Regions from separate parts of the Rhodobium gokarnense genome, predicted to be linked through region 1. Evidence: riboswitches for the same ligand, from Rfam matches in the RefSeq annotation. Region 1 holds a riboswitch; each other region holds the start of a gene.
The links. Region 1 has a riboswitch for cobalamin ahead of M2319_RS01715 (DUF1636 domain-containing protein). Riboswitches for the same ligand answer to the same signal wherever they lie in the genome.

Region 1 (4,398 bases):
AGCCATTCCAGCGTGCCGTGGGTGCCGAGATGGACGATGGCGTCGATGCGAAGCGTGCGGGAGAGCCAGAGATAGAAGGCGACATAGGCATGGCGCGGCGGCAGGTCCGGGTCGTGATAGGTCGCCTTGCGGTCGTCGCGCGCGCCCCGATCCGGCTGGATCGCCGCCACCGACTTGCCGACGTTCAAAACCTTGAAGCGGAACGCGCCGCTTTCTGCGGCCGGGTCCTCCTCCGGCGGGCCCCAGGCTTCCAGAACGTCCCGGCGCACACTGTCCGGCAGGGAGGAAAACAGCGCGCGGTAGTCGTCGAGCAAGAGCGTCGGCGCGGCTTCGACCTCGCACAGCCCGGCAACGAGGGTTTTCTGATCGGGCAGCGTATCGTCGACATCGTAACCCTCGCGGTCGAGCCGCGCGATCAGCGCTTCCAGGCTCGCGACCGTGTCCAGGCCGACCGCATGGGCCACATGGCCGCCGCCGGCCGGATAGTCGGAGAGAATGAGCGCAAGCCGCCGCTCGGCTCGCGCCTTGCCGGCAAGACGCGCCCAGTTCGCCGCCCGCCGCGCGGTCAGCGCGATGCCTTCATCGAAGGGCTGGTGCATGGCACGGCAATATTGCAGCGCCGGGATCACCACCTCCTCGGCTTTGAAGGAGACCGCGGTGGCAAGCACCCGACCGTCCAGTTCCGGCAGCACCACCTGCATGGCGAGATCGGCCTGGGAGAGCCCGCGCGCGGCACCCTCCCACGCCTCGCGAGACGAGCCCGCAAACACGGCCTGCAAGACCGGGACCCCGGCCGCATCGAGCGGCGACGGCCCGTCGCCGAGCCGGGCGGAAAAGCCGGTGGCGTTGATCACGACCGCCGGCTGCCAGATGCGGAGCGTGTCGGCGACGAAGGCGGCAGCGCCCGCGTCCTTCAGACTGTGGACGAAGACAGCGCGGGCGTTGAGCCCCTCCCCGTCGAGAGCCTCTGCCAGCGCTTCGATCGGCGCGAAATCGCCGGCAAGGAGATAGGAGCGGTAGAAGATCAGGATCGCGAGCGGCCGGCCGTCCTGTTCGGGCGTCGCAAGGTCGTGGACGCCGAAGAGCGGCACGGTCTCGGCCGCCCCGCCCGGATCGGGCGCGGCACCAGTCAGGTGCGCGGCAAGCTTCAGGGCGAGCCCCATGTTCGCCGGCCCGCCGGCGGCAAAGAGATCGTCGAGGCGGGCGTGCATGTCCTCGTCGACCGTGGAGAGCACCGCCAGCCGCTCGTCCTTGCGCCCATCGCCCGGCAATAGCACCAGCGCCGCCCCCGACTTGCGGCAGGCGGCGACCACCTCGTCGACGCCGTAGCGCCAGTAGTCGATGCCGCCGAGGAGCCGGAGGATGACGCATTTCGCCCGGGCGATCACCTCCTCCACATAGAGGTCGACCGACATCGGGTGCTTGAGCCGGGACAGGTTGGCGATCCGCACGCTCGGCAATTCGCCTTCCAGCGGTTGGAAGGCCGCGGCGAGCGCATTGAGATCGCTGTCGGAGAACGACAGGACGACGATCTCCGCAGCACTCTGGCCGAGATCGACGGCGACCTCGGCTTCCTCCAGAGAATGGCTTTCGCGGACGAGAAGGTGCATGGGCTAACCGCGGATCGCCGTCTCAATCGCCGCCCGGTCGAGGCCGGAAAGGCCGATGACGACGAGCTGGCCCCGCCGCGGATCGTTCGCCGGCCAGGGCCGGTCGTAATGGTGCTGCAGGCGCTCTCCGACGCCCTGCACCGTTAGCCGCATCGGCTTTCCGGCAACGGCGGCATGGCCCTTTACCCGCAGGATCGGATGGTCGCCGGTAACGGTCTTCAGCCGTTCCAAGAGCGGCTCAGGCGCGGACAGCTCCGGCAGCTCGACAATGAAACTCTCGAAGTCGTCGTGCTCGTGCTCGCCGTCGACGGCATCGTGGTGCGACGGCCGCGCGTCGAGGTCGTCTTCCGCGGCAGCCGCAAGGCCGAGCACGGCGTCGACGTCGAGCTGGCCGCTCACCGTCGGCACGATCTTGACGGCTCGTGGAACTTCCCCCGCGATCTGCGCCGTCAGCCGCTCGATCTCGGACGGCTCCAACAGGTCCGCCTTGTTGAGGAGGATAATGTCGGCGGCCATGAGCTGGTCCTCATAGACCTCGTTCAGCGGATTGTCGTGGTCGAGCATCTCGTCGGCCTGCCGCTGCGCCTCCACCGCGTCCGGATCGTCGGCGAAGCGCCCGTCGGCAACGGCAGGGGCATCGACGACGGCGATCACTCCGTCCACTGTCATGCGGGCGCGGATATCCGGCCAGTCGAATGCCTTGATCAGCGGCTTCGGCAGGGCGACGCCCGAGGTCTCGATCAGCACGTGATCCGGCTTTTCGTCCCGGTCCAGCAGCGCCTGCATGGTCGGCAGGAAGTCGTCGGCGACCGTGCAGCAGATGCAGCCATTGGCCAGTTCCACGATGTCCTCGTCCCGGCACGAGGCGAGACCGCAGCCCTGCAGGAGCCCGCCGTCGACGCCGACCGAGCCGAACTCGTTGACGAGGACGGCAAAGCGCCGTCCGCCGGCATTCTCAAGGACATGGCGCAGCAGCGTCGTCTTGCCGGCGCCGAGGAAGCCGGTGATCACGGTGACGGGAATGCGCTCGGCGATGGTCTTCATGTCTGGGGTTCCTCGTCCTTGGCAAGCATGCCGGGAAAGCGGGCAACGATGGCGTCGTAGAGGGAGGCCGGTCGCTTGGACCGGAAGACGGTGCCCTTCTTCGATGCGCGAAAGGCGGCGCCATAGGTGATGAGATCGTCGGCGTGGTCGGGCGTCAGGTGGCCGAGGAGATAGGACCATTTGCCGGGTGCGGAGATGGCGACAGAGCAGCCCTGCTCGCAATTGGCCATGCAGACGATGGGCTCCACCGCGATCGGCGCCTCCCCATCGGCCTCAAGCTTTGCTGCGATCCGCTCAAAGAGGACGCGGCCATGCGCCGGGTCGTCCTCGCCGGGCGCGGGAAGCTTGGCGTTCTTGCAGGTCACGCAGACGTGGAGAAGAGGCTGATCGTCGTCCGGCACCGCGCAGTCCTTGTCCGGCGCGCTAAGAAACGCGCGCTGTTACCGGGTGCCTTGCATTTCCGAATCGCCTGATGGTGAGCGAAACGCGCCGCTGGACGAAGAATCCCTCGCGGCGTTTGCCCTGGCCGACGCACCCCGTTCGACCGCGCAATCTTTCTGTCGACGGCAGGTCTCCTGGCTCGCGGATCGTTCCGCCGCTTGTCGCCTTCCCGGGTTCGTTCAAGTGACCCAGTGGCGCACCGACAAGCGGCATTCCGCCTACAGTTGCGGGGGCAGCTGCGGCATCGGGCAAAGCCCTCACCGCATTCCCTATTATCTTCCCGATGGAAGAACCGTCGGATTCTGATTATTACGGGCCGAAATGGGTGTCAATCGCATCATCGACGGGAACGGGACGGCAAGCGGGCGCAAAAGCGCCGGCGGACGGGCCGTCATGTTCCAGGGAACGGGCTCCAATGTCGGCAAGTCCCTGCTGACGGCGGGCATCGCGCGCGCGCTCACCCGGCGCGGCCTGACCGTGCGCCCCTTCAAGCCGCAGAACATGTCGAACAACGCCATGGTGACCGCCGATGGCGGCGAGATCGGCCGCGCCCAGGCGCTTCAGGCAACGGCCTGCGGCGTTCCCCCCACTGTCCACATGAACCCGGTGCTCTTGAAGCCCCAGAGCGAGGTCGGCGCCCAGGTCGTCGTCCAGGGCAAGGTGACGGGAAGCGCCAAGGCGCGCGAGTTCCAGGAGATCAAAAAGGGCCTGATGCCGGCCGTGCTGGAAAGCTTCGAACGGCTCAGGGCCGAGGCCGACATCGTCGTCGTGGAAGGCGCCGGCAGCGCCGCAGAGACGAATCTGAGGGCCAACGACATCGCCAATATGGGCTTTGCCCGCGCCGCCGACGTGCCCGTCGTCCTCGTCGGCGACATCGACCGCGGCGGCGTCATCGCCAGCCTCGTCGGCACCAAGACGGTGCTCGATGCGGATGATGCGGCGATGATCGAGGGCTTCATCGTCAACAAGATGCGCGGCGACTCGGGCCTCTTCGCCGAGGGCATGACGACGATAACAGAGCGGACCGGCTGGGCGGCGATCGGGCTCCTGCCCTATTTCGATGCCGCCCGGCTGCTGCCGGCCGAGGACGCCTTCGAGCTCGCCGAACGGACGCCCGTACGCAAGGACGGGGCACGGATACGAATCGCCGTGCCGCTGCTGCCACGGATCGCCAATTTCGACGATTTCGACCCGCTCGCCGCCGAGCCGGACGTCGACCTCGTCTTCGTCGAACCGGGCGAGCCCCTGCCGGCCCCCCTGGACCTCGTCATCCTGCCGGGCTCCAAGGCGACCATCGCCGACC
Region 2 (4,398 bases), on a different contig from region 1:
AGCAGCGAGGTCGCGACGAACCGCACCCGCGCGTGGCCGCCGCGATAATAATACCAGGCCAGCAGCGAGACGACGACGCCGAGGCCGACGACCGGAATGGCGTAGAACGCCATCGGCGTGCCGTTGAGATAGACGGCACCGGCAATGACGGCGGCAAGCACCAGCACCGGCAACACGAAGAGCAGCACCGACCAGATGCGCCCGATGAGCGTCGGCCGGTGGCCGTCGAAGGTTTCAAGCACGCCGGCCACGATGACGAGCGCCAGCGCCGGATAGAGCGGCAGCACGTAATGCGGCAGCTTGGTCGGCACCAGCTCGAAGATCACCCAGCTCGGAATGACCCAGAGGAGACAGAACCAGACCGCCGAGTTGCCCGGATGCCGGCGCATGTGGTTGAGCCCGGCCGGCAGGAAGGCCGAGAGCGGCCAGAGCGTTGCCAGCGCAACGAGCAGATAGGCGCCCGGCGGCGCGCCGTGGCTCTCCTTGGCGCCGGCGACCTTGGCCAGCATGTCGCCGCCGAAAGAGGCGGTATAGAACGCCCAGTCGGTCCTGATGCCGATGGCGACGAACCACGGCACGGCGAGGATGAGGAACAGGAGAACGCCGAAGACGCTGGCGAGCGGCTTCAGCCAGCGCACCGAGCGCTTCCAGACGATGCAGCCGATCATCGTCAGGCCCGTCACCATCACGATGATCGGCCCCTTGAGAAGCACGCCTGCGGCAAGCGCGACATAGAAGAACGCGGTGAAGAAAAAGCCGACCTTGCGCCCGACCCAGAGCCGGGCAAGCACAAGCTGGGCGGCAAGGATCGCCGCCAGCAGCATGGCGTCGGTCTTGGCAAGCCGCGCCTCGACGCCCGGTAGGATGACGGCGGCAAAGAACAGTGCCCCGACGAAGCCCACGGTCGGCCCGAAGAGGACCGCCCCGATGCGCCAGGTCAAAAGCACCGCAAGCACGGCACCGACGAGCGAGGGCATCCGGTAGATCCAGATTGGCGCCTTGTCGCCCATGCCGCTCGCCTCGACGGACGCCGCCTGCAGCCAGTAGATGCCGGCCGGCTTCTTGTGCCGGGCCTCGTCCTGGAAGCGGATGTCGACGAAATCGCGGGTCTCGACCATCTGCCGGCTCGCCTGGGCGAACCGCGCCTCGTCCCGGTCGACCGGGGGAATGTTGAAAAAGCCCGGCAGGAACAGGGCCAGGCACACGGCGACGAGCACCAGCGCCGTCAGCGGCGGGAACTTTGCCAGCGCATCGAGGAGATCCCGGCGCGGCCGCTTGGGCGCCTCGCCTTTTGGGGGCTCGGCCTTCGGCGGTTCGGGCTTCGGGTCCTCGGCCTCGACCGGTTCCGGCTCAGCAGGTCCGCCCCTGTGAAAGGCGGGAGCTTCGGCCGTCGGCGCCTCAGCGGCCGGCGGGCCACCCGCAGGCGCCGGCCCGGGCACGGGCGCATCCGCTGCCTTGGCCGCGTCCGGACCCGTCGCACCCGGAGCCTTTTCCTCCGGCTTGCCATCGCTCGTTGCCATCGACCAACCCCCTGCGGCGGTGCGCCTGTCGCGCTCCTTCATCTCAAGGGCCCAATCTATCGGACGCAGGCGCGACGGCAATCGGCCCTTTCGCCTCAGCCGCAAGGAGCACTTGAAACCGCCTCAGTTGACCGGAACGGTCTCCGAGACGACCCGCGCCGATGCCGGCTCGCCGACCGTCTCTGCTTCCGCGATGAGGTCGCCGAGATCGGCGCTCCGGGCGATATCGCCGAAGACGTAGGAGCGGACGGCCGAGACGGAAAAGCCGAGCCGGCAGGACCGCCCGCACTCTTCCACGATGGCGCAGCCGTCAAAGGCGAAGTCGGTTCCAGCGCCGCTGCCCGCCCCGCCGAAGGCGCGCGCGGCATCGAGCTGGGCGATCAGGCTGAGGCCCGGCCGGCACACCGTTCCGGTATGCGGACAGATCGTGTTGAGGGTGATGACCCGGCGCAGCCGCATCGCGGCGGCAAGGTCGGCGCCGTCGAGGCGGCGGAAGGGCTGGGTCCTGGCGTTGCTCGGGTCCATGGCATCGATCCGTGTCGGCCCGCTTGGGGCACGGCGAAACGGTCGAGGACCCGGCGAAGGCGGGAAGCATCCATGATCGTATCTCCTCCGGAACACCCCGTCCGGGTTGGGGTTGCGGTCATGACGGCAGGTCTCCTGGCTCGCGGGTCGACGCTTCGTCCGGCCTTCCCGGCCTTGAAAAGGCCAGTGGCATGATCGGACGGGCTCGCCGCTCACAGTTGCGGGGGCAGCCCCGGCTTCGGCCCTCGATTTAAGGAGGGTCTTCCGGGTTCCCTTGGATCCCGTGCCGTGATTCCGGCGCGGGACGACCGTCGCTGAAAACGCTAGCGACGACGGCGGATAATGGCAACCGGCAGAAATACGGGGCGCGGCGAAATGCCTATTCGATGTATACGGTGACCCGGTCGGCCTCGCCGTTGCGGTCGACGACGGCGATGGTGACGAAGCCCGGCCCGTCGGGCAGCCAGCGCGCCTCGCGGGCAAAGGGCGTCCTCTCGATCGGCCGGCCGTTGGCGAACCAGATGAAGGGCGGCGCGCCGTCGCGGACCTTCAGCGCCAGCGGCACGCTGCGCCCCGCGTCGAGCCCGAGGTCGACCGTCGTGCCGTTATGCGGAAAGGCGATGCTCGGCCCCCGCGCCCGCTCCGAAATGCCGGTCTCCGGATGCCGCCAGCGCCGCAGCGGCGGCGGCAGTTGCGCGGTCGAGGCCACCAGCGTTCCGGCGGGCGCGCGCGGCAGCGGCACCTTCTCGCCGAGCCGGGCGAACGCATCGACGAGGATCGGCGCGGCCGAGGAAATACCGGTGAGGCCGAGGACGGGCGCGGCGTCCGGCCGGCCGGTCCACACCCCCACCACATGGGCGCCGTCGAAGCCGACGGCCCAGGCGTCGCGATAGCCGTAGGAGGTGCCGGTCTTGAAGGCGATGTCGCCGGCCGGCGCATTCGGCGGCGGCGGCGTACCGGAAAGGACGTCGGCGACCTGCCAGGCCGCCCGGGCCTCAAGAACCCGCTCCTGCCTCGGCTTTGCCGGCGGATCGTCCCGGCTGGCAAAGAGAGTCACCGCCGTGCCTGTCTCGGCAATGGCGGCATAGACCTCCGTGAGGTCGAAAAGGGTGATGCCGACGCCGCCGAGCCCGACGGCAAGGTTCGGCGCGGCAAGGTCGGGAAGCTGCGGATGCGCGCCGGCCCGCCCGAGCCGGGCGACGAGCTTGGCCGGCCCGACGGCATCCAGCAGCGCCACGGCCGGCACGTTGAGCGACAGTTGCAGCGCCTCGCGCATCGTCACCGTGCCGCGATAGCCGCCGTCGAAATTGGTCGGCGCATAGCCGGCAAAATCCGTCGGCCGGTCGTCGATGAGGCTCTCCGGATGGCCGATGCCGCCCTCAAAAGCGAGCCCGTAGATCAGCGGCTTCAGGGTCGAACCCGGGGAGCGCACGGCCCGGGTCATGTCCACATGGCCCTCACGCGCCTCGTCGAGCAGCCCGGACGAGCCGACGGAGGCGAGGATCTCGCCATTGCGATGATCGGCAACGAGGATGGCGACGGAAACGCCCGTGCCGAGGCGCCGGGCGCGGTCATGGGCGAGCTGTTCCAGCCGTGCCTGCAAGGATCGGTCGAGCGTCGTGTGGTGGACGTCGCGCTCCGGATGGGCGGCGACGATGTGCTGGGCGAGATGGCCGGCGAGCATCGGGAACGGCTTTCGCCCGTCGGGCACGGGCTCGCGCTTGCCCGCCTCGGCCTCGTCGCGGTCGATGACGCCCTCGCGCACCATGCGGTCAAGCACCCGGTCGCGCGCAGCGTGGGCCTCTTCGTTGCCGCGGTCCGGCCGCCGGCGCTCCGGCGATTGCGGCAGGGCGACGAGGAGCGCCGCCTCGCCGACCGTCAGCCGCTCCGGCTCCTTGCCGAAATAGGCGAGCGTTGCCGCCCGCACGCCCTCCAGATTGCCGCCGAACGGCGCATGGAGCAGATAAAGCTCCAGGATCCGCTCCTTAGAGAGGTTGCGCTCAAGGGCGAGCGCCAGGCGCATCTGCTGCAGCTTGCCGGGGACGGAGCGCGTGTCACGCTCGCTGAGGAGACGCGCCACCTGCATGGTCAGCGTCGAGGCGCCGGAGACGATCTCGCCGCCGGCGGAAACGAACTGCCAGGCGGCGCGAAGGACCGCGCGGGGATCGACGCCGGGATGATCAAAGAAGCGCTTGTCCTCGAACGCGATCAGCATCTGCAGATAGCGCCGGTCGACCTCGTCCGGCGTGATCGCCATCCGCCAGCGCCCGTCGGCGACGGTGAAGGGCCGCAACAGCCGGTCGTTGCGGTCGACGACGAGCGGCGAGGTGGCGATCGTCATGCGCGGCAGGAC
Region 3 (4,398 bases), on a different contig from region 1:
GACACCGATCCGTTCGACCTCGTCGGCATCGAAGGTGAGACGAACGACACGGTCGAACTGGAAGCCCGCGCCAAGGACGGCCGCATCGCCATGGTCGCAACGGCGCGGTTCGTGTGACGTAAAACCGAATTACGGATAATACGCAGTACGCATCATAAGGCCAATTCGCCGCTTGGAAAGCGGAAGCTTGCGCACTCCCACCCCCACTCACTCCGCGTCATTGCCGGGCTTGACCCGGCAATCCATGAGGCCTTTGTTTTCAACCCGTTAGGCTGAAGTATGCCGCACGTCATCATGGACCACCGTGTCAAGCACGGTGGTGACGCCGAGTGGGTGGGTGCTGATGTGCCCAAGAACGTGAGTGGGTACCGTCGCGCCCAAACCATGAACAGCACAGCAGCGGGTCTGGCCCGGCAGTGACGCGGGGGCAGAGAGAGGCAGTCAGCCCAATTAAAACGCCGTATGGGGTCGTAACGGAGAGAGAAAATCGCCCCCCAAACCCGCGACCACCGCCATCAAAGCACCGTCAGGATCTGCGCCCGCATCGGCTGGATCAGCGTGATGCCGTCCGGACCTTCATCCCCGTTGGCGTCCAGCGCCGCGAACACCTCGGCGCGTTTGGCTTCGCCCTTTGCCCGCCGCGCCGGATCGATCGAGACGACGCGCTCCAGGAAGGCTTCCTTGTCGGCGAAGGTCGAGATCCGCTCATAGGTCGTGTCGAGGTCGAGGGCGAAGGTGCCCGCGTCTACGGCAGCAACGATCGCCTGCTGCGCCTTTGCCCGCACCTCCGTCTCGTCGTCGATCAGCCGGACGGCGGAGAAATAGGAGCCGCTGGCCACCGGCTCGACGACGACCACGGTCGTGCCGGGCCCGCAGACGCGCGCGGCCTCGACAAGCGCCGTCGCCATCTCCGCTTGCGGAATGTGGTGCAGGCTGTTGAGGAAGATCGCGCCGTCGAACGCGCCGTCCTCATAGGGCAGTTCGGCACCGGAAAGGAGATGGAAGTCGGCCTCGGGAGCCGCCTTTTTCGCCTCCTCAAGGGCGATCTCGTTCGGGTCGAGCCCGGTGATCGTCGCGCCGCGCTCGATCAGCGCGGCGGCGAGCGCGCCCTTGCCGCAGCCGATGTCGAGGATCGACTGGCCGTCGATCTCGCCGAAGCCGAGTTCGATCACCTCCATGGCGGAGGTCGGTTCGGCAACGGTCGGAAGGCCGGTGAGTGAGGGCATTTCGATGGACATGACTGGGTCCCCTTGTTGGCGTGCTGGAATGGGCGGCGCGGGCATTTATGACATATTACAACCACCAAATCCCGGACGTGGGGCACGAAGCGGCGACGGCAAGGCAACAGATTGTCGCGCCCCACAGCGCCGCCCCCGTCGCCGCCTCCCTGCGGCGCACCTTGCCGTCGGCCTTTCGCATACCGGGTGCGATGTCCGATTGACAAGCCGGAACGCGCCTTCGATAGTGGCCGCGATGGTTCCCCGGAATCGCTTTTCGGGGATGAAAAGGGAACACGGTACGGCTTTTGCCTTTCGGCCGAGTCAAGTCCGTGGCTGCCCCCGCAACTGTATGCGGCGAGCGCTGCCCCAAACCGCCACTGGCCCCAAAAGGCCGGGAAGGCGGGGTAGCGCGACGACCCGCGAGCCAGGAGACCTGCCATCGCCCGCCGCCGGGGTTCCCCGGCGATTTGACTGACCGGACGCCGGGGTGAGCGTCGAGTGCAGTCGGCCGGGTGAGGTCCCCTCTCCCGCCGTCGCCTCTTCTCCCGCGCGTCTCCTGTGAAACCGGCAATTGAGCCGGTCGCCAAGACCATACGGGAGACTCGACATGAAAAAACTTCTGACCGCCGTGGCCGGCCTTGCCGCCGCCACCTTTGCTGCCGCGCCCGCCGCGGCCCATTTCCAGCTCGTCTACACGCCCGAAGTGAACGTCGAGGAGGCCGGAGACCTGCCCTTCAAGCTGATCTTCTGGCACCCATTCGAGAACGGCCATGTCATGGATATGGCAAAGCCTGAGGCCTTCTACGTCGTCCACAAGGGCAAGAAGACCGACCTGATGGACGCCCTCAACCCGATCACCTTCACCGGCTCGGGCAACGCGGCCGCGGCCTTCGAGGCCACCGTGCCGGTCCGCCGCAACGGCGACTACGTCTTCGTGGTGGAGCCCGCGCCCTATTACGAGGGCAGCGAGGACATCTTCATCCAGCAGATCACCAAGAGCTACGTCAACAAGGGCGGCATGCCGACCGGCTGGCACGAGCCGATCGGGCTCGCCACCGAAATCGTGCCGCTCAACAAGCCGACCAACGTGATCGCCGGCTCGACCTTTTCCGGTAAGCTGCTGGCGGACGGCAAGCCCGTTGCCGGCGCCGAGATCGAGGTGGAGTTCATGGCCGCCGAACCGGACATGGACGCCAACACGCCGAAGGATCCGACCGCCTCGCCGATGCCGGGCGGTGCCCTTGTCGCCGTCACCGATGCCGACGGCGAATTCACCTTCGGCATTCCAAAGGCCGGCTTCTGGGGCTTTGCCGCGCTCGGGTCCGGTCCGGCCAAGGAGCACGAGGGCAAGGAGCTCTCCCAGGACGCCGTGATCTGGGTCCGCGCCTACGACATCCAGTAGTGGCCCGGCGGCCCGAACGGCAACAAGAGGAGGAAAGGTCCATGCATATCGTCGACGGCGCCCTGACGCTCCCGGTCGTCGCAGGCGGCGCGGTCGTTGCCGCAGGCGGCATCGCGCTGGGGCTGAGGTCGCTGACGATGGAGAAGATCCCGGCCGCCGGCGTGCTGTCGGCCACCTTCTTCGTCGCCTCCCTCATCCACGTGCCGATCGGGCCGTCCAGCGTCCACCTGATCATGAACGGCCTTGCCGGGCTGGTGCTCGGCTGGGCCGCCTTTCCCGCCCTTTTCATAGGGCTATTGCTGCAGGCGGTTTTCTTCGGCTTCGGCGGGCTGACGGTGCTCGGCATCAACACGCTCAACATCGCCCTGCCCGCCGTCATTGTCTACTATCTCTGCCGGCGCGGCATCGCCGCCCGCTCCTCCGCCGTTGCCGCCGGCTGGGGCGCGCTCGGCGGCGGACTGGCGATCGCGTTGACGACGCTCCTCGTCGCCCTCGCCCTTTCCCTTTCTGGCGACGAATACATTCCCGCGGCAAAGCTGGTGTTCTTCGCCCATGTCCCGGTGATGGCCGTCGAAGCTCTCCTCACCGGCGCCGCCGTCCTGCTCGCCCACCGGGTCAAGCCGGAACTCTTTGATGCCCTTTCCGAAACCGAGAAGGAGGCAACGTCATGAAGCCCTTCGCGCCGCTCTTTGCCGCCGTCATGCTCCTGGCCGTGCTCGCCGCGCCGCCGGCCCTCGCCCACAAGGTCGTCCTGTCCGTCTATGCGGTCGGCGAGGCGCTGGAGGGCGAGGTCGGCTTTTCCAACGGCGACATGGCCGAGAACGCCCGCATCGACATCTATGACGATGCCGAGAAGAAGATCGGCGAGACGACGACGGACGGCGACGGCTATTTCACCTACAGGCCGACGCAGAAATCCGTCCACGTCTTCCGCGCCGACCTCGGCGCCGGCCACGTCGCCGAAGCGCGGGTGGAGATCGCCGACCTGCCGCAGGCCGCCGCGCCCGCGACCGCCGCCGCGGACCCTGCCACACCCGCCGTCGCCCCGGCCGGAACGGTGAGCGCGGCGATGGTCCCCGGCCTTTCCGCCGAGCAGCGCGCCGTCATCGCGGAAGAAATCCGCCGCGAACTCCGGCCGCTGCGCCGCGAGATCGCCGCCTACAAGGAAAAGAACGATTTGCAGAATGTCCTCGGCGGCATCGGCTACATCATCGGCCTTTTCGGCGTCGCCTTCTATGTCGCCGCCCGGCGCCGGCTGAAGGGCGCCTGATGGGGCACGTCCTGAAGACCCCGGCGAGCTCAGCCGTCCAGACCGAAACCCTGGCGCTGCCGAGCGCAGAGGCGGCCGGGACAACGCCGATCCAAGGCTTCGATCCGCGGGCGCGGATCCTCGCCGTCGTCGCGTTTGCCCTCGTCGTCGTGGTGCTGAGCGACCTTGCCGCGCTCGTCGTCGCCCTTTGTGCCAGCCTCCTCGCCATGGGGCTCGCAAATCTGCCGCCAGCGCCGACGCTGAGGCGGATGGCGATGATGGACAGCTTCATCATCTTCATGCTGATGCTGTTGCCCTTCACCATGCCGGGCGATCCGATCGTCACCATCTTCGGCTTTCCGGCAAGCTGGCAGGGGCTGATAAGGGCCGTGGAAATCGCGCTGAAGGCCAACGCGATCGTCCTGATGCTCTTGTCGTTCGTTGGCACCATGGACGCCATCACCATCGGCCGCGCGCTGCATCGCCTGAAGGCGCCGGAGCCCCTCGTCCACCTCATGATGTTCACG

Region 2: it holds a riboswitch for cobalamin, as region 1 does, so the genes downstream of both, M2319_RS08210 (hypothetical protein) here and M2319_RS01715 (DUF1636 domain-containing protein) in region 1, are expected to answer to the same signal.
Region 3: it holds a riboswitch for cobalamin, as region 1 does, so the genes downstream of both, M2319_RS22840 (DUF4198 domain-containing protein) here and M2319_RS01715 (DUF1636 domain-containing protein) in region 1, are expected to answer to the same signal.

What each region holds. Positions count from the first base shown of each region.
Region 1 covers NZ_JAOQNS010000001.1:364,193-368,590, reverse strand. Annotated here, with positions in the region: gene cobN (cobaltochelatase subunit CobN) at 1-1,610, opposite strand, end outside; gene cobW (cobalamin biosynthesis protein CobW) at 1,614-2,654, opposite strand; gene M2319_RS01715 (DUF1636 domain-containing protein) at 2,651-3,055, opposite strand; cobalamin riboswitch at 3,203-3,407, opposite strand; gene M2319_RS01710 (cobyric acid synthase) at 3,489-4,398, shown strand, end outside.
Region 2 covers NZ_JAOQNS010000004.1:116,277-120,674, reverse strand. Annotated here, with positions in the region: gene M2319_RS08215 (ArnT family glycosyltransferase) at 1-1,520, opposite strand, end outside; gene M2319_RS08210 (hypothetical protein) at 1,644-2,045, opposite strand; cobalamin riboswitch at 2,154-2,373, opposite strand; gene pbpC (penicillin-binding protein 1C) at 2,425-4,398, opposite strand, start outside.
Region 3 covers NZ_JAOQNS010000021.1:12,726-17,123, reverse strand. Annotated here, with positions in the region: gene M2319_RS22850 (acyl-CoA dehydrogenase) at 1-117, shown strand, start outside; gene M2319_RS22845 (class I SAM-dependent methyltransferase) at 516-1,238, opposite strand; cobalamin riboswitch at 1,458-1,675, shown strand; gene M2319_RS22840 (DUF4198 domain-containing protein) at 1,828-2,622, shown strand; gene cbiM (cobalt transporter CbiM) at 2,664-3,293, shown strand; gene M2319_RS22830 (transthyretin-like family protein) at 3,290-3,892, shown strand; gene cbiQ (cobalt ECF transporter T component CbiQ) at 3,892-4,398, shown strand, end outside.